Regions from separate parts of the Paenibacillus sp. FSL R7-0652 genome, predicted to be linked through region 1. Evidence: a T-box and tRNA genes for the amino acid it is inferred to sense, from the RefSeq annotation. Region 1 holds a T-box; the other holds one or more tRNA genes.
What was found. A T-box is a leader RNA that pairs with one kind of tRNA and senses whether it is charged. The one in region 1 lies ahead of MKY97_RS15455 (alanine--tRNA ligase), so its partner is inferred to be a tRNA-Ala.
Positions count from the first base shown of each region.

Region 1 (9,057 bases):
ACGGAAATCCGATTCTGGCCGGGGATGAGGACCGGAGATATTTTGAAGGCCCATGGGTGCATAAATATAACGGCTATTACTACCTGTCCTACTCTACGGGAACGACGCATAAGCTCGTATATGCGATCGGCAAGAACCCGATGGGACCATTCACGTTCAAAGGTGAGATTCTCTCTCCGGTTATCGGCTGGACAACCCACCACTCCATTGTGCAGGTTGAAGACAAGTGGTATCTGTTCTATCACGACAGCTCCCTGTCGGAAGGCGTCAACCACAAGCGCTGCGTTAAATATTCCGAGCTGAAATACAACGAAGACGGAACGATCCAGAAGATCAATCCTTATCCGGATGCCGAGTAAGCTGGCGGTTAGCGGAAACAGATTAGATTACAAGATAAAGCATAACATGAGGCAGCTCCTGACGGAGCTGCTTTTTTGATAGGAGGATCAGTTGCGTTGTTCCACCAGAAGTGTACTATAATAATGGAAATTAAATGAGAGATGGTGTTTCTCAATTGAAAACTGTTTATTGTGATCTGGAAATTACGTTAGATGTCATTGGCGGAAAGTGGAGACCTCTAATTCTGTATTACTTAATAAAAGGACCTAAACGAACCGGTGAGTTGAAAAGGCTCATACCTTCAATTTCACAGAAAATGTTAGTACAGTCATTGAGGGAGTTAGAGAGTAATAATTTGATTAAAAGAAAAATGTATAACCAGGTACCACCAAAAGTGGAATATGCAATTACAGAAATGGGCATGTCACTTGAACCCACTTTGCGAGCTCTTTGTAATTGGGGGCAGGATTATGCAGAGAAAACATGGATCAAGGATAAATATCGGAGATTAAATGTAGAATAGAATAATTTTATTTATTCTGTACTTCATCACAATTATTACTTTTTAGTTACTATATAACTTAAAAGTACGTACTATTTTAATCGTACTTCATAGTACATAATAAAACTTGTGATGAGGATGAAAATTAATAAAAGGAGTGTTTAGTGATGTCAACAAACAACAATCAAATAATTCTCAATATACGTTTTAAAATTAAGCCTGGTAAGAAAGAAGCTTTCCGTGAAAGTCTATTTGCAATGATTAGCAACTTCAAGAGTGAAGCTACCTTTGTCAATGCGATCGTCTCCGATGATCTTGATCATCCGGATGATCTTGTCATCTATGAGATCTGGCAGGGTACAAAAGAAAGTTGGATTCAACACGAACTAAACAAACCTTATCGTGCTGAGTATGAAGGTTTGCTCACCAATTTAATTGATGATAGAATCGTAAGCTGGCTTGAACCAGTCGCTGAATGGGGTAGTACACTGACGAATGTAAGACGGTAAGTTTTCAAAGGTCAGGATTATCAGCTGCATCCTTGCTGTACTTTCTAGAATTAAAGATTGAACATTTCTTCTAAAAATTGCTGATACAAGAGATAGGGATACGGAATTTGAGAAAGAGCTGCAGTGTCCAAATCATATTGATCATCTCAAGTCAACTCTGCGGCTTTCGTTAGCTAATGGAAACCTTAGTTAAAAAAGAATAAAACAGTTACGTTAAAGGAGATCCTTACGTTTCATTGTATTTCTACATTTTTATTGGTAAAATCAGTCATGAGATGCATACAAAGGAGCATAATCTTATCATGTGGATTAACCTGTAAAGATAAACAAATTAAAATATGCCTTTAAAAGTAACGATCTTTTATTTGGCATTTTTTCATTTATTCTTACAGGGTATGCAGGTCAAGGTATTTCATAAACCTATTCCGCGGATACCTATTGGTATTCGCTTTTTTATTTGATTGGGAAAACGCATCTCGAATTACTTCGTACCTGCTTATCCTCCAAATTTTTGAATGGAGGAAATTTTATGAAACCTAAATTGATTTTAATTGAGGGAATACCAGGCTTCGGGAAAACAACAACTGCTCGATTGGTCCATGAAATTCTAACGGATACGAACATTAAAACTCAGCTTTATTTGGAAGGGAACTTGGATCATCCTGCTGACTATGATGGAGTAGCTTGTTTTAAGAAAGAAGAATACGATGAATTGTTAAATAACCATGAAAAATTTAGAGATTTATTAAATAATCGTATTATTAATGAAGGCAACCATTATTTCCTTGAATATCGAAAAATGATAAATGAAGATGCGACCCAGATTCCAAATGAATTGCTAACTGCAATTTTCAGAAACGATGTTTATGAATTAACATTAGATCACAACAAGGAACTAATTACAGAAAGATGGAAGCAGTTTACTAAACGTGCCTTGAATGGTTCAGACACTTACATTTTTGATTGCTGTTTTATGCAAAATCCTATAACAATAGGAATGATCAAATATGGTGCAGCGCATGAAGATGTCGCCAGCTACATTAAAGAACTAGAAAAAATTGTAGAGAGACTTAATCCCTTATTGATTTACGTTGAACAGAATGATCTCGAGCATTCCTTCAGAAAAGCGGTTAAGGAAAGACCTAAAGAATGGTCAGAGGGTTTTATTGAATATTATACAAATCAAGGATATGGGAAAAATTTTGGTTACATTGGGTTAGAGGGAACTCTTCAGGTTCTTAAGGCAAGAAGAGAATTGGAAGAGGAAATTTTTAATAACATAAACATAGCTAAGGTAAAGGCAAACAATTCTTCATATGATTTAAATGTTTATAAGCAATGTTTAGTGGAGATTTTAACAGAACATTTTGGCTTAACCTAACTAACAAAAATGTCATACTAGATTTTCTATAAGGACAGATTGACTAATTCCCGTCCTTTCGAAAATTTAACATAAATGTTAATTGACGGAGTTAATTAAGTATGATAGCATTGGCTTAATTTAAAACAAAAAGGCTATGATGAGAAATAGTAGCTATTAGGGATCTCACAGAGAGAAGATGGTTGGTGCGAATCTTCATTGATCTAATAGTGAAGCAGTCTCGGAGCTGTGAACCGAACAGAAGAATCTTAGTAGGCTTCAACGGAGTTCCACCGTTATTCAGGAAACAGTATCGGAGAAATCCCGTACTGATCGAGTGCAGAGCAATCTGAAGTTAGGTGGTAACACGGACATAATAGTTCGCCCTAAGTTGACAAGAAACATGTCAGCTTAGGGCTTTTTTGTTTTATTGCTTAGAATAAATAATATTGATGGAGGGATTGAGCATGGTGAGAATGACACCAGATGAGTTAAGGAGATCATATGTTGATTTTATGAAAGGAATAGGGGCTAGTCATGTGCCCTCATCCAGCTTGTTACCAGAAAATGATCCCTCGACGTTGTTTACAGGAAGTGGAATGCAGCCTATGGTTCCCTATTTATTGGGGGAAAAGCATCCGATCGGTAATGATATTGCTAATATTCAGAAGTGTTTAAGGACAGTGGATATTGACGAAGTAGGAGATACGTCTCATCTGACATTTTTTGAAATGATAGGTCGATGGGAGTTTAAAGCAAATGAAAATAACTATAAGAAAAAGCAAATTGATGCCATTTGGAATTGGCATATTATCGAATTAGGAATGGATCCTGGCAGGCTGTATATCAGTGCTTTTATAGGAAGTAATGATTTGAATATACAGAAAGATACGGAAGCCATTCGAATCTGGTCAGAAAAATTTGAATCTGTGGGTATAGAACCCATCATTGAAGATGATCCCTATCAATATGGGGTATCTAGAGGTGGAAGGATATTCTTATATGATGAAAAAGAAAATTGGTGGAGTAGAGCCGGAAGTCCATTGAATATGCCTATTGGTGAACCGGGTGGGCCTGATAGTGAAATGTTCTATGATTTTGAACCAGGCGGAGATTCACTGGATCATCCTGCTTCTGCAAGCGAAAGGTTTTTAGAAATTGGGAACAACGTATTTATGTGTTACAAAAAAGAAGACATAGGATTTGTAAAAATGCAAAATCCCAATACGGATTATGGAGGCGGATTAGAAAGGGTTGCAGCAGCCCTTAATGGTGACAAGGATATTTATAATACGGCTTTCTTCCTTAATCCCAAGAAAAAATTGATGGAGTTAAGTGGTAAACAATATACTGACGATTTAAAGTCTTTTAGAATCATACTTGATCATGTGAGAGCGGCTGTTTTTTTAATTAATGATGGCGCGGAGCCAGCTAATAGTGATGCAGGGTATATAACAAGAAGGTTATTAAGAAGGGCGATTCGTGCAGGTAAAAAAATAGGTATACAAAGAAGTTTTGTGGGCGAGTTGTCTGAGGTTTATATAGATGAAGCAGCAGCTTATGAAGATTTGATCGGTAATAAAAAGAAAGTTATCGAAGTAGTAAATAAGGAAGAAAATCTTTTCCATAGAACTTTACAGCAAGGAGAATCTGAAATACAAAACCATCTTAAGAATAAGGGTAAAGTTACAGGTGCAGATGCCTTTTATTTTTACGAAACATATGGGTTTCCCTTGGAGTTAACGGAAGAGTTTCTAACTGAAAATGGTTACAGCATGGTAGACAAGGTGTCTTATATAGAGGCGGCAAAGAAACATACGGAGAAGAGCAGAACTGCTTCTGCGGGTAAATTTAAAGGTGGATTAGCTGAACATTCAACGGAAACAACAGCGCTGCACACGGTATCTCATTTATTACTTTCTGGTTTAAGGGAAGTTTTAGGTGATCATGTTCATCAACAAGGAAGTAATATTACTTCAGAACGATTAAGGTTTGATTTCAACCATGATGAAAAACTTACGCCAGAGCAACTAGCTGCGGTGGAAAAGTATGTGAATGATGCGATTTCATCAAAGGCAGTTATCTATATTTCAGAGATGCCTAAAATCGAAGCGAAAGAAAGTAATGTTGAAGGGAATTTTTGGGATAAGTATCCGGATATCGTTAAGGTGTATACAATCAAAGATAACGAAGGGAACGTTTGGAGTCGAGAAGTGTGTGGGGGACCTCATGTAGAAGATACAACAAACTTAGGACAGTTCAGTATTAAAAAAGAACAATCTTCTGCTGCTGGAGTCAGAAGGATTAAAGGAGTAATTAATAAAAAAGTGGAACAATAGCTGATATTTTAGGATTGCCATCTGTAACAACGTTATTCTGTTGGCATTTGATGATCTTGATATATTAGATGTATTTAATGACAGAAAAAACAGTCTTCCTCTTAATTGATTTCCTTTTGCTATAATTCCTTTTCCATTAAGGAACCAAGTTCTTGTCCCGTGCGGAGGACAAAAACTTGGTTCTTTGGCCTGAATGGACAAGAACATTGTGTTATTTCGAATTGAGTAGTTATCTAAGAAGTCCTAAGTGAAACTATTGTGAATGAATAAAAGCACATCTATCTCACCAGCTTCTTTCGTAACCATTGAATCACTTAATCGTTGATTGGAATACCTGCAGCTGTTAAATGTCCATGAGTTAGAATTTTTCCGAATTGAGAAGCAAGTTCATTTGGAGTATAAGAAAAATCATTTCTAACCCACCATATTACAATACCCATAAAAGTAGATGCGATATATTGAAGTAATAATTCCTTCGAAATCTTCAGGGGCGTATGATCCAAGCCATCTTCCACTGTATTTTTTATAATCTCCTCCATTTTTGATTGAAAACCATAAATTCTGTTCTCATCCAGTAAGAATGCTTTGTAAAAGGGGATATTGTCCTTAATTTTCTCCAGTATGGTTTGCATCAGTTGTTCAAGCATAGAGCCACTTATAGGAGATTTGCTGCTCGAACAAAGCTTGAGTGTACTCTTTAACTCATCTAATAATTCGTCCATTGATACATTTAACAAATCGGGTTTGTTCTGATAATGAAGGTAAAATGTATTTCGGTTAATCATCGCCTTATCGGCTATATCTTGGATCGTAATTCCTTCGTAGCCCTTTTCATTAAGAAGTTCTATAAACGCCTTTTTTATCGAGAGCTTGGAGCGAAGGATACGCAAATCGGTTTTTTTGTTCATTATGACTCATTCCCTTAACTTTTTTTGTTAGATATACGACATTTAAGTTGAAACTGTATTTTATCTCTCAAAATCAAAATTATTAAACATTGAAGGCTGACCTTTTATTCATCATAATAAACAAAAGATAAATATACAACACGTTGACCATTATTTATCTGGTTGATAATTAACTTTAACTAAAGGAGAGATTTTAGATGAAAACGATAGCGATTGTTGGAGCAGGAGCAGGTTTAGGGATGTCCATTGCAAAGAAATTCGGACAACATGGCTTCCGCGTCGCGCTTATTGCGCGAAATGAAGAAAAGTTGAACCAACTGGTTATTGAATTAGAACAATTGGGAATCGAAGCTGCTTCTTTTCAAGCGGACATATTGAATAAAGAACAAATAGAAATGGCGTTTGCAGCTATTAAAGAGAAATACGGGTTTATTGATGTTCTTGAGTACAGTCCAACGCCGAGCTTTGACTCAGTAGCGCCAACATTAGATGTAACTGAAGAAAATGCGTTATACCAATTTCAATATAATGTTTTAGGTGCTTTATCGAGTGTCAAACAAGTGCTTCCGGATATGTTGGATAAGCAAAGCGGTGCTCTGTTATTTACAACTGGAGGTGCTTCAGTCCACCCGGTTCCAAGGATGGGTAATGTCGGAATTGCAATCTCGGGACTTCGCAATTATATCTTTAATTTGAACAGCGAGCTTGCTGACAAAGGAGTTTATGCAGGTCATCTTTCGATCGGAATCTGGATGCAGCCGAATTCAGGAGTTCAAGATAAAATCGCTGATATTTGGTACGACATGTACACCAAAAAAGACAGAGTAGAAGAGTTTATAACTGAAGATAAAGTGTGAGTTGAATAATTTATTTGAAAGGAGATACAAGAAAAGAATATGAATATCACCATTTTTGGTGCAAGTGGTGCAATTGGACAACTTGTAACACAACTAGCTTTAGATCACGGAGATTTCGTTACGGCATACGTTAGGAACGCCAAAAAAATCAGCCTCAAACATTCAAACTTGAGCCTTGTACAAGGGGAACTTTCGAATAGTTCAACCATCGAGAAGGCCGTTGCCGAATCCGATGTTGTAATCAGCACATTGGGGCCGGCATCGGATATGTCACGAAAGCTTAAAGGCACGCCGATTGCTGACGGGCACGAACTGATGATTAGGGCTATGAACAAATTTAACAAAAAAAGGCTCATTACACTTGCGACGCCAGCTTTGCAATCCGATGACGATAAGAAAAACATGTCCACGATACTTCCAGGTGCCTTAGCGAAAGTTTTCCTACCAAACGGTTATGCAGAAATGAAGAAAATGGAAGGAATGATTAAGGAATCGAATCTGGATTGGACAGTCGTTCGAATTATTAATCCCAATGTAAAATATACAGGGCAGTCTTACGACTATTCATTCGGAGATAAATCGGTTAAATGGTCTGTTTCCAGAGAAAATGCTGCCCAATTTATGTACTCTGCCGCTCGTGACAACCAATTGATTAGAAAAATGCCAATTATTTATAACAAATAAGTTTAATAAGAAAGCAGCATTCACCGATTAAGGTGGTTAGTGAGGGAGGATTCAAAATGAACATCGAGATATGGTCGGATTATATTTGTCCATTTTGTTATATTGGGAAACGACGATTAGAGTCTGCACTGGAGCAATTCGCTGCTCCGAATGAAGTGTTTATTGAATATAAAAGCTTTGAACTTAATCCGCAAACATCCATGTACTCAGGCAAAAGTATGCATCAAATACTTTCTGAGAAACATGGTATGAGTCTCGAACAAGCGAAAAAGGCACATGCTGAACTTGAACAACAAGCAGCAATGATGGGTCTCGTGTATAATATCGACCAAATAAAGCCCACCAATACGTTTGATGCGCATCGTTTAACCCAGTATGCCAAATCTGTGGGTAAAGATCAGCAATTAGCAGAGAAGATGTTCTATTCTTATTACACGGACGCCAAGCTAATTAGTGATCATGATACTTTAGCAAGTATTGCAGAATCAGTTGGAATGAATAGGGACGAGTCAATGGCAGTTCTCCATGATCCATCCAAATATGCGAGCGAAGTGCGCTCAGATGAAGCCACAGCAAAACAATTAGGCATTACAGGAGCAACTTTCTTTGTCATTGATAGAAAATACGCGATATCCGGCGCACAACCAACTGAAGTATTTTTAAAGCTCTTAACCAAGCATCCCAATAAGTATTGGTAAGACAGATATATTATGAAATCATTATCGAGAACATCACAACGTTTGCTAGAACATAGACAGGCAGGATAACAATAATAGAACTCGATATTTGTCGGTGGACAAGAACATGAGCCCATTAAAATCGCTAATTTAACGGCCTTCTTGTTTTATCGGTACTGGTTCTTGTACCGAGTCGAGGACAAGAACGATGTACCGGCTTGAAGAAACTGCATTAGATGAAATAAAGTATATTTCTAAAAACCAGCTGATAATTTAAGTTCCAAAGGGTTAGTATTTTGGCTGGAAAAGTTCGTTAGGCTTCGGTGGGTATGTTTCCGCAATACATATCCAAATATAAGAAAGTGAATAGAAAATAGCTAAGGACTCCGATGAAGATGGGGTCCTTAATTTGTTACACGGCTTGATTGACCTGCCAAATCGGCATATAAAATCACTCTGTTTGAATTTTTTTATTGCAAATCAAACTTTTTGAACAACCCGCCCGTCTTGCTTCCGTAAGGCAATTGCAATTGATGGTTACCCGCGCGGGCCCAAAGGAGTGTCTGATTAGATGAAAGTCGGCCGGAAGCTGGAAAAGCTTCTAATCCAATGCATTACCGAAAACCAAGAAAGAGCGTATCGACTGGCCTACAGCTATGTCCGCAACAAAGAGGATGCTCTCGACATCGTACAGGATGCCATCCACAAAGCGTTCATATCCATTGAAAACCTGAAGAATACGGGTTCATTAAAAAGCTGGTTTTTTCGGATCATAGTAACAACGTCTCTGGATTTTATACGGAAACAGAAAAAAGTCCAAATCATGGACGAAGAAAAACTGGAGGTTGTGCTGCCAAGCAGCCAAGACCATTATGCCGATCT
Region 1 covers NZ_CP152001.1:3,456,323-3,465,379, forward strand. Annotated here, with positions in the region: gene MKY97_RS15435 (glycoside hydrolase family 43 protein) at 1-359, shown strand, start outside; gene MKY97_RS15440 (helix-turn-helix domain-containing protein) at 494-862, shown strand; gene MKY97_RS15445 (antibiotic biosynthesis monooxygenase family protein) at 1,009-1,350, shown strand; gene MKY97_RS15450 (hypothetical protein) at 1,880-2,731, shown strand; T-box leader at 2,859-3,102, shown strand; gene MKY97_RS15455 (alanine--tRNA ligase) at 3,178-5,049, shown strand; gene MKY97_RS15460 (TetR/AcrR family transcriptional regulator) at 5,364-5,957, opposite strand; gene MKY97_RS15465 (SDR family oxidoreductase) at 6,155-6,814, shown strand; gene MKY97_RS15470 (NAD(P)H-binding protein) at 6,854-7,498, shown strand; gene MKY97_RS15475 (DsbA family oxidoreductase) at 7,555-8,196, shown strand; gene MKY97_RS15480 (RNA polymerase sigma factor) at 8,747-9,057, shown strand, end outside.

Region 2 (9,057 bases), 1.4 Mb from region 1:
CTGAGATCAACGCAAGCAACTTTAATCTGCGATCCTTCGCGGAACGCACAGCGATGAACACACCGATCCAGGGAACGGCAGCCGATATCATCAAGCTGGCCATGGTCCAGATGGACGAGGCGCTGCGTGAACGCAAGCTTCAGAGCCGCATGCTGCTTCAGGTACACGATGAGCTTGTGTTTGAAGTGCCGGCGGATGAACTGGAGCTGATGAAGGAACTTGTGCCTTCGGTGATGGAAAAGGCGCTTCCGCTGTCGGTACCTCTGAAAGCAGAAGTTAGCTTTGGTGAGAACTGGTACGAGGCAAAATAGATAAGAAGGGGTCCCGCTGAGCGTCATCTTCCGTTATAATATAATGGAGGTGAGAACATCATGCCGGAACTACCGGAAGTCGAAACAGTCAGAAGAACTTTGAATCAGCTTATTGTAGGCAAAACGATTGATCATGTTACCGTTCATTTGCCGCGGATTATTCAGCGGCCTGACGATATAGAAGCATTTGCATTGGAACTGGCAGGACACACCGTGATTGGTGTTGAGCGCCGGGGCAAGTTTTTACGTATTTTGCTGGACGGGCTTGTGCTGGTCTCCCATCTGCGGATGGAAGGACGTTACGGTGTGTACCATCAGAATGAAGAGGTGGAGAAACATACCCATGTCATCTTCCACTTCACTGATGGCACCGAATTGCGTTACAAGGATGTACGTCAGTTTGGAACGATGCATCTGTTCACCGCAGGGGAGGAACTGGTATCCAAACCTCTAATGAAGCTTGGGCTTGAGCCGCTGGATGAGGCTTTTACCGTGGATGCGTTCCGTGCTGCGGTGGGCCAACGCACAACCAAAATCAAAGCGGTCCTGCTGAATCAGGCATATGTTGTAGGCATCGGGAATATTTATGTGGACGAGGCTCTCTTCCGCGCAGGTATTCATCCCGAGACGATTGCAAAGACATTAACCGAAGCACAGTTAACGGTGCTTCATGAAGCGATCGTGGCTACGCTGCAGGATGCTGTGAATGCAGGAGGCTCTTCCATCAAGTCATATGTTAACGGGCAGGGCGAGATGGGCATGTTCCAGCATCAGCTGAAAATCTATGGCCGCAAAGCGGAGCCATGCCACACCTGCGGCACGTTGATTGAAAAAAGTGTCGTAGGTGGACGCGGGACGCATTTTTGCCCGAAATGTCAGCCATCTCCACTCTCCAACTTCAACTGAATGAATGAAATGATGAAATCATAGCACCCTTGGATTCCTCCCTCCATATACTGATATGGCAGAAATAAGCGGGCATATACCCATACTGACATCATCAGTTGGCACGTACCGCACAGGGGAGGAATCCGGGGTGCTGCATCATTTTATTTCATTACTGGCGCTTGCTTTTGCAGTGAGTTTAGATGGTTTCGGAGTTGGAATTACATACGGGCTTCGGAGGACCAAGATTCCGCTCTTATCTATTGCTATTATTTCACTGTGTTCGGGATTGGTTATCGCTTTGTCCATGCAGGTGGGGGTGTTATTGTCCCATGTCGTGACACCGGGCGCAGCTTCCGTTGTTGGAGCTGTCATTCTGATTGTGATCGGTGCGTGGTCTCTACTGCAGCTGATTCTTAGACGGGGCAAAGAACGTGAGGAAGCGGAGAGTGCGGTGTCGAAGGAGAGACTGCTTCAGGAAAATGCAGCAGCGGATCCTGGGCTTGCAGCCAGAGGCAGGAATCAATTAATGGTTCTGGAAGTGCAGCCTTCTCCAACGGATGGATCGGTGGAGCGCATGGTATTTACATTGGAATTGCGTAAACTTGGCGTGGTCATACAGATTCTGCGCAGCCCTTCGAAGGCGGATATCGATAACTCAGGAAGTATCTCTGCGCAGGAAGCGATGTGGCTGGGGATTGCGCTGTCACTAGATGCGTTCGGTGCTGGGCTTGGAGCGGCATTGCTCGGTTTTCCTACGCTGTGGACGGCTCTGGTCATTGCGTTGTTCAGCGGTGCGTTTCTGTCGCTCGGTATGCATGTAGGACTTCGGTTCGCAGCACAGCGCTGGATGCAGAAGCTTTCGATTCTGCCGGCCCTGCTGTTAATGATTATGGGAATATTCAAGTTGTTTTGAGGAGTAATAAAGCTGTTATGAGGTGAGACGATGAATATAGGCTTAACGGGCGGAATCGCGACAGGCAAAAGCAGTGTTTCCGCCTATCTCGCCAGTAAGGGAGCACTGCTCATCGATGCAGATGTTATCGCCCGGGAAGTCATGGAGCCTGGGCATCCCGTTTTGGCTGCCGCTGTTCAGCGGTTTGGACAAGCCATACTGCATGAGGATGGAACGCTGGATCGGAAAAAGTTGGGGAGTATCGTTTTTCAGCACCCTGAGGAACGAAAAGCGCTTGAGGCCATTACTCATCCGGCGATCCGGAAGGAAATGCGTGAGAGAGCGGCTGCATACGAATTGAAACATCCGGACAAGCTGGTGGTGTCGGATATTCCGCTGCTGTACGAGTCGGGGCTTGAGGATGGTTTTACGGAAATTATGGTCGTGTATGTACCCCGAGCTGTACAGCTGGAACGGCTGATGAACCGCGATCAGATGAGCAAGGCTGATGCAGAAGCACGAATTGCCGCACAGATGGATATTGAACGCAAAAGAGAGCGTGCGGATATTGTCATTGATAACAGCGGTTCATGGTCCGAGACAGAGAAGCAGCTTGAATCATTTTTAACGCGTAAGGGTCTGTTATGAGAATATTGCGTAAAAAACGTGTACTGCTGATTATGTTTGTTTCCTTTGTACTTGTGTTATTTCTAAATACGAACTGGATGGCATGGTTTTATCCCATTGAATATAAGGAAGAGATCCGGGCACAGTCTCAAAGCTATGAGGTTGATCCGTTTCTGGTTGCTTCCATTATCAGGGTGGAGACCAATTTCAAAACGAGCAAAGAATCCAAGCGCGGTGCAATCGGATTAATGCAGCTCATGCCGGATACGGCAAATTGGATTTTGGAACAGGCGAAAATTCCACCCACTTCGCTGGAAGAATTAAAACATGAACCTGAGCGGAATATTCAGCTGGGCACATGGTACCTTCGAAACCTGTCAGACCAGTTTAACGGCAACGAAATTGTGATGATTGCAGCCTATAATGCCGGACCAGGGAAGGTCAGCAGCTGGTTGAAAAATGGTGTATGGGATGGCACAATCGAAACGGTGAAAGATATTCCTTTTGGCGAAACACGCCACTATGTACAACGGGTTATTTACTATTATAATCAGTATGTGAAGATCTACGATACGTTCTAGAGCGATGGCTAGTCAAAAGATAAGGAGAAGCACGGAGCAGACCGGTGGTGTACCGGCCGCCCCATGCTCCTCTGTGTAACGTATTACGATGCAGATAATTATTGGTATTGACCTGCCAATTGCTGTTCTGCAATTGTTACCAGACGCTTCGTGATGTATCCACCGATCGAACCGTTCTCGTAAGAAGTCATGTTACCTTGGTATCCATCTTGTGGGATGCTGATTCCGAGTTCTTGAGCTACTTCATATTTCATTTGCTCCAGAGCTGCGGAAGCTTTAGTTACAACCAAGTTATTGGAGTTACCGTTGCTTTGTGCCATTGCTGTTCACCTCCTCGCGGGTTGGTAAAAGTATTATGTGTCGCGAGTGCGATTTTCATAACAAGATATGCTCAGGGAATATGTGGAAAAAAGAAAATGTGGGAAGTGATTGAAGTTGAAATGTCCTTATTGTGGTTATCTGGGTACCAAAGTGCTGGACTCCAGACCAGCGAATGAATCCAAATCCATTCGCCGCCGCCGCGAATGCGAGCAGTGCGCGAGAAGATTTACAACCTTTGAAATGATCGAAGAAACACCGTTGATTGTCATTAAAAAGGATGGCAGCCGTGAAGAGTTCAGTCGCGACAAAATCCTCCGTGGATTGATTCGTGCTTGTGAGAAGCGTCCGGTATCCGTGGAAACGCTGGAGATGATGGTATCTGAAGTGGAGAAATCGCTGCGGAACACAGCCGAAGCTGAGGTAGAGAGCCGCCAGATTGGTGAGCTGTTAATGGAGCAGCTGTTTCCGGTGGATGAAGTAGCTTATGTGCGCTTCGCTTCGGTGTATCGTCAATTCAAAGACATCAACATGTTTATGAAAGAACTGAAATCACTGCTGTCCAAAGAAGATCTGGAGGACTAGAGCCGTGGGGAAAGGGAGAAGAACAATCCGGGGCTCATTCAGCCTGTAACATGAATGTTCTTCTCCATATGATTTCGGCGGTTGAAAAGGGTATTGACAGTCCAGAAGGGATTTTATATGATATAGAAGTCGCCTGTAAAAATTAATTTTAGCAGAGCTGAACAAGTTCATCATTACATATCCTGGGGCCTTAGCTCAGCTGGGAGAGCGCATCGCTGGCAGCGATGAGGTCAGGGGTTCGATCCCCCTAGGCTCCATAATTAAAAAAGCCTTTAAACACAAGGATTTCCGAGTGGTCAAGACCCCCATTTAGTAGACATTAAAAAAAGACCCTAGGTTGCAAACTGGCGTCGGTACTCTACCGGCGTCAGTTTTTTCAGTTTCCGTTGTGGCCGTTTTCGATTGTAAAAGTGGATATATGTTTCAATTTTTCTTTGTGCTTCGGCAACGGTTCGGATATGATAAGGATAGAGTCCTTCCGTTTTGAGATGCGAGAAGAACTCTCCATCGAGGCATAGTCATAACAAATTCCTCGTCGAGACATGCTGATTCGGGCGCCAACCTTTGGCAGCATGTCGTGGTAAGCTTGAGACGTGTTACTTACATCCCTGGTCGCTGTGAACGACGAGTCCGGTCACGTCTTTTTGCTTTGCAAACGCCTTTCTGAATGTACGCAGCACGAGTTCATTGTCGTTACGTTCACCTATTTCGTAAGACACAATCTCGTTATTAAACAGGTCCTTAATGGCTGAAAGATAGATCCAGCGCTCCCCCACACGATATTGGGTAATGTCTGTGACCCATTTCTGATTCGGTTGTTTAGCGCTAAAGTCTCGCTTTAAGCGGTTCTCTGCTACACGCTGCGCAGGTGCATACGAACTGTTGGGGCGCCGTTTACGACGAATCCTGGATTGAATACCGAGCATTTGCATCAGGCGGAGCACCTTTTTGTGGTTCATCCAAATTCCTTGATCTTGCCAAAGGAACAATTGGAGCTGTCGATAACCATATTTTCCTTCATAGCGATGATACGTTTGAAGCACCTGTTTTTTCGCTGTGGCAGCACGATCGATTCTTTTACGTTGTATATAAGCATAATATTCACTTCGAGACACACCAAACACATGGCAGAGTTTCTGGATCTCACCGCATGCTGCAACCTTTTCTATGATTTGAAATCTTTCTTGTTTGCTTCCTCCTTCCAGATGACCAAGCACTTTTTTAGCAACTCATTCTCCCGTTTCAGTTTTTGGACATAACGGTCTTGGTCCAAGTATTCTTTACGTCGCCCTCGCTGATCCATCAGTCCAAACTCACCTTGTTCCCGATATTTTCGCATCCAGCGTTTCATTCGTCCTGGGTCATGAATCCCCAAATGCTCATTAATCTTTCGATAAGTCCAACCCTCAACCGTGTGCAGACGAATAGCCTCATTTTTCAACGTCTCCAAATACGTTTTAAACTTCTGTCCCTGAATCGCCATAAAAATACACCCCCTAGAATTTCATCGGCTAAACCCAGGGGTTTTTCCAATGTCTATTCTAAGGGGTGCACTTCAGAGTGTTTGAAGGCTTTTTTCTTTGCCTAAATAGTGATGATTTGAAGGCGTGGTCACACATTTGGTCAAACTAAGATATTTTTTTGTGGCATTTCGGCTTTTTCGGCAGTCTTCTGGAGACAGAGTAGAGTCACCGCTCGGATGGTTATGAGCAGATATAAGAGAAGCGCTACAATGTTTAATCGCGGCACGAAAAACTTCTCTAGGGTGAACGATAGCAGTCTTGAGAGAGCCAATAGAAATATTGTCAAAGTGGAGGACTTTGTTTCTAGTATTGAGAAACAAACAAGTGTAATTTTCTTTAGTCGAAAATCCGAAGTTCGGTTCAATCAAGTTAAATGCGTCTTTAGGGGGGCGTATAGTTGTTTGCTCGTAAGTAGGGATAGTAAGGGATTTAGCTAGCTTTAACAGCCGCGCCTTGCCCATGCCGAGTCCTTTAATACTCATTAGCTGCTGCTCTGATACGTCATTAATTCAACAGTTGTCGGAAATTGATCAAATAGCTGTTGGATCGGGTAGCTGTCAGGACGTTCCGGCAAACATTCTGAAATCAGTCGTTTAAGTTCTTCATTGCGATTGGTGTTCATAAAATCTTCCTCCTTATATTGTGATGGGGGTAAAAAAGGCCGGGCACGTTTGAACGTCTCTGGCGTATTGATCGCCTCTCGCGAGGACTACCTATCTGTATAGGTATCAGGGGTATAATATATAATTCTTTAGGTCTATAATGCGACAAAATAGAACGTTTGTTTGGAAGGATGTGGTACAATCTATGACGAATTTTGTAAGAAAGAGTAGATCAAATGTCATTATTAGAGAAGGGGTGAGTTATGTCCAGAAATATACATTCTGCACAAGCATCAATGTTAGGATATCGTTTTCAGCCTCTTTATGCATTGATTGTACTTTGGAAAGAAGCGGATGACGACTCTAATGAGGTTAGCATTGAGGCCGAAGATGATATAGTTTTGAAAGGTAACTATACAAGGCTATATCAACTGAAGCATAGTACGGGAGATGCACATGAACTTACAATAAAAAACGATGGTTTATGGAAAACTCTTAGAATTTGGTCTCCTTACGCCGAGTCTGATAAACACAAGATGTATTTCGTTACAGGAGATACCATTACTCAAACCAATCCATTATATAAGTTAGTAAGTGGAGACTTAGATCGACATGACATAGTAGCTTTATTGACAAAAGAAGCCAAATTCGTAACTGAAGCTAGAGAACGAGCAGTTGCTATAAATTCTAACAAGTTACCATTTGCGAATAAGTATCCGGGTTGTAGTACCTTTTTACAACTTAGTTCAAATCAGCGGTTGAAACTATTAGAAAAGATAACGGTTCGTATAGACAACTTTAATATTTTACAGATTGAGAATAAGGTCATTGATCAATTGGATCAAATGGTAGTGAGAAAAATTCGACCTATAATTGCAAAAAGACTATTGGAGTGGTGGGACAGAAGAACACTTTCTTCATCAAAAATTACTAAGACTGAACTTTTAGTTCAGCTACAAAGTTTGATTGCGCAAATTCAGGATAATAACCTCCCAGATGATTTTTCTAAATTATCCCCAGTATCAATTTCTGGTGAGCTAGGCGGTTTTATGGAAAAGCAAATCGATCTAGTTGATGGAGGCTATAGCAGAAAGAAAAGAGCAGCGGTAACAAGATGGCGAGCAAGAAATCAACGTGAAAAATGGATAACAGATGACATATTGAATGCGTTAGAGCTTAATGACTACGATCAACTATTAATCGAGACCTGGGCTGATCGTCATGAGCCAATGAAAGAAGATTTAGAAGGTGAAGAAGATAATCTCTGTAAAAAGAAAGGTTTAGAGTTGCTTGACTGGACGCATAATGACGCACATCTTTATATAAATCCAATACGAGATGAGTGGAAACAACATTTTTTAATTCAAGGATCGTATCAACAATTATCTGAAGAATTAAAAGTAGGTTGGCACCCAAATTTTATTGAAATGCTGGGTGATAACCAATGACTTCATCGGATGTTTTTTCCATAACAAACCCTGCCTTAACATCACTTTTATTGTGGTCATTTTTAGAAGGTTTTGAGACTGGGAAAAGAAGCGGTTGCCCGTACCCTTTAATTTTTTTACCATTACCCTTGGTGCTCTCCCAATCAATTAGGGATGATTTTAAAGGCACTAATGCAGCAACTGGACTATACAGTTGGATTACTCGTCGCCAAAAAATACTAATTAACCTTGACACAAGAATCAATAAAACGGCGAGTTTAACTAGAAATGCTATTATTTTTGGTGCTTCGAATGGAATTATAATATTTGAAGCAAATGGGACTTTAAAATCTGGTAGCAAAGGAATAATGAAGAGTCGGTTAAAAAATAATTCTGATGAGATTAGAGAAATGATTGGTGCAGCAAACAAATTGGGTGTATGGTTTACCCAGATTAACTCGACATCCAGCATATTAAATAGTTTGGGGTTAACGTTATGAAAAGATGGAATATTCGTCAAATTCTATTATACAGTCACGATGATCGTAGACATGAGATTACTTTTGAAGTAGAGCAAGTAAATATTATTACTGGCGACTCTCAGACTGGAAAGTCGGCTCTCCCTGAAATCATTGATTATGTTTTAGGATCAAGCGAATGTCACATACCCACATATGTCAGACGATGTGTCTCATGGGTGGGTCTTGTTTGGAAGAAAAATGAAACTGAATTTGCAATGTTTAGAAGAGTACCACGCGCCCCATACAAATCGAGTTCTGATATGCATTTTATTAATGGACGAAATATTACTATTCCTAATCAAGCCGATGAAATTCCATCGTCGACGAATATTGCTGGGGCATTAAAAAAATTTGAGAGATTAATTGGAATTGGAGACGTACAAAGTGAAGTTTTTGGCTCACAAAGAGATCGACATACGATTTCAATAAGAAGTGCAATGCCGTATTTATTACAGGATGATAATATTATTACTAATAAAAATACGTTGATAAGAGGGCTTGATGATTACCAGAGGCTTCAGACAATTATAGATGCTTTGCCCTATTACTTTGGAATAACTGATGAGGCTACAATTGAAAAGGAGATTGAACTTAAAAATTTAAAAAAACAGTTGAAGAGGTTAGAAAAAAACAGTTCAGAAGACGAGCAAATTACGATGAGTACCAATGCCCATACTCTTTTGCATCAAGCAACACAATTGGGATTGTGTGAAGCGTTACCTTTCGGGGCAACTGAAACGGTTGTAAATAGTATGTTACATAAGGTTGCTCAATGGAATCCA
Region 2 covers NZ_CP152001.1:2,082,676-2,091,732, forward strand. Annotated here, with positions in the region: gene polA (DNA polymerase I) at 1-311, shown strand, start outside; gene mutM (DNA-formamidopyrimidine glycosylase) at 372-1,217, shown strand; gene MKY97_RS09580 (MntP/YtaF family protein) at 1,348-2,112, shown strand; gene coaE (dephospho-CoA kinase) at 2,143-2,739, shown strand; gene MKY97_RS09590 (lytic transglycosylase domain-containing protein) at 2,736-3,299, shown strand; gene MKY97_RS09595 (alpha/beta-type small acid-soluble spore protein) at 3,398-3,619, opposite strand; gene nrdR (transcriptional regulator NrdR) at 3,735-4,202, shown strand; tRNA gene MKY97_RS09605 (tRNA-Ala) at 4,387-4,459, shown strand; gene MKY97_RS09610 (IS3 family transposase) at 4,799-5,419, opposite strand; gene MKY97_RS09615 (transposase) at 5,368-5,685, opposite strand; gene MKY97_RS09620 (JAB domain-containing protein) at 5,758-6,207, opposite strand; gene MKY97_RS09625 (hypothetical protein) at 6,207-6,347, opposite strand; gene MKY97_RS09630 (ABC-three component system protein) at 6,591-7,775, shown strand; gene MKY97_RS09635 (three component ABC system middle component) at 7,772-8,254, shown strand; gene MKY97_RS09640 (DUF3732 domain-containing protein) at 8,251-9,057, shown strand, end outside.
Region 2: it has a tRNA-Ala gene. The T-box ahead of MKY97_RS15455 (alanine--tRNA ligase) is inferred to sense a tRNA for this amino acid. The anticodon was not compared.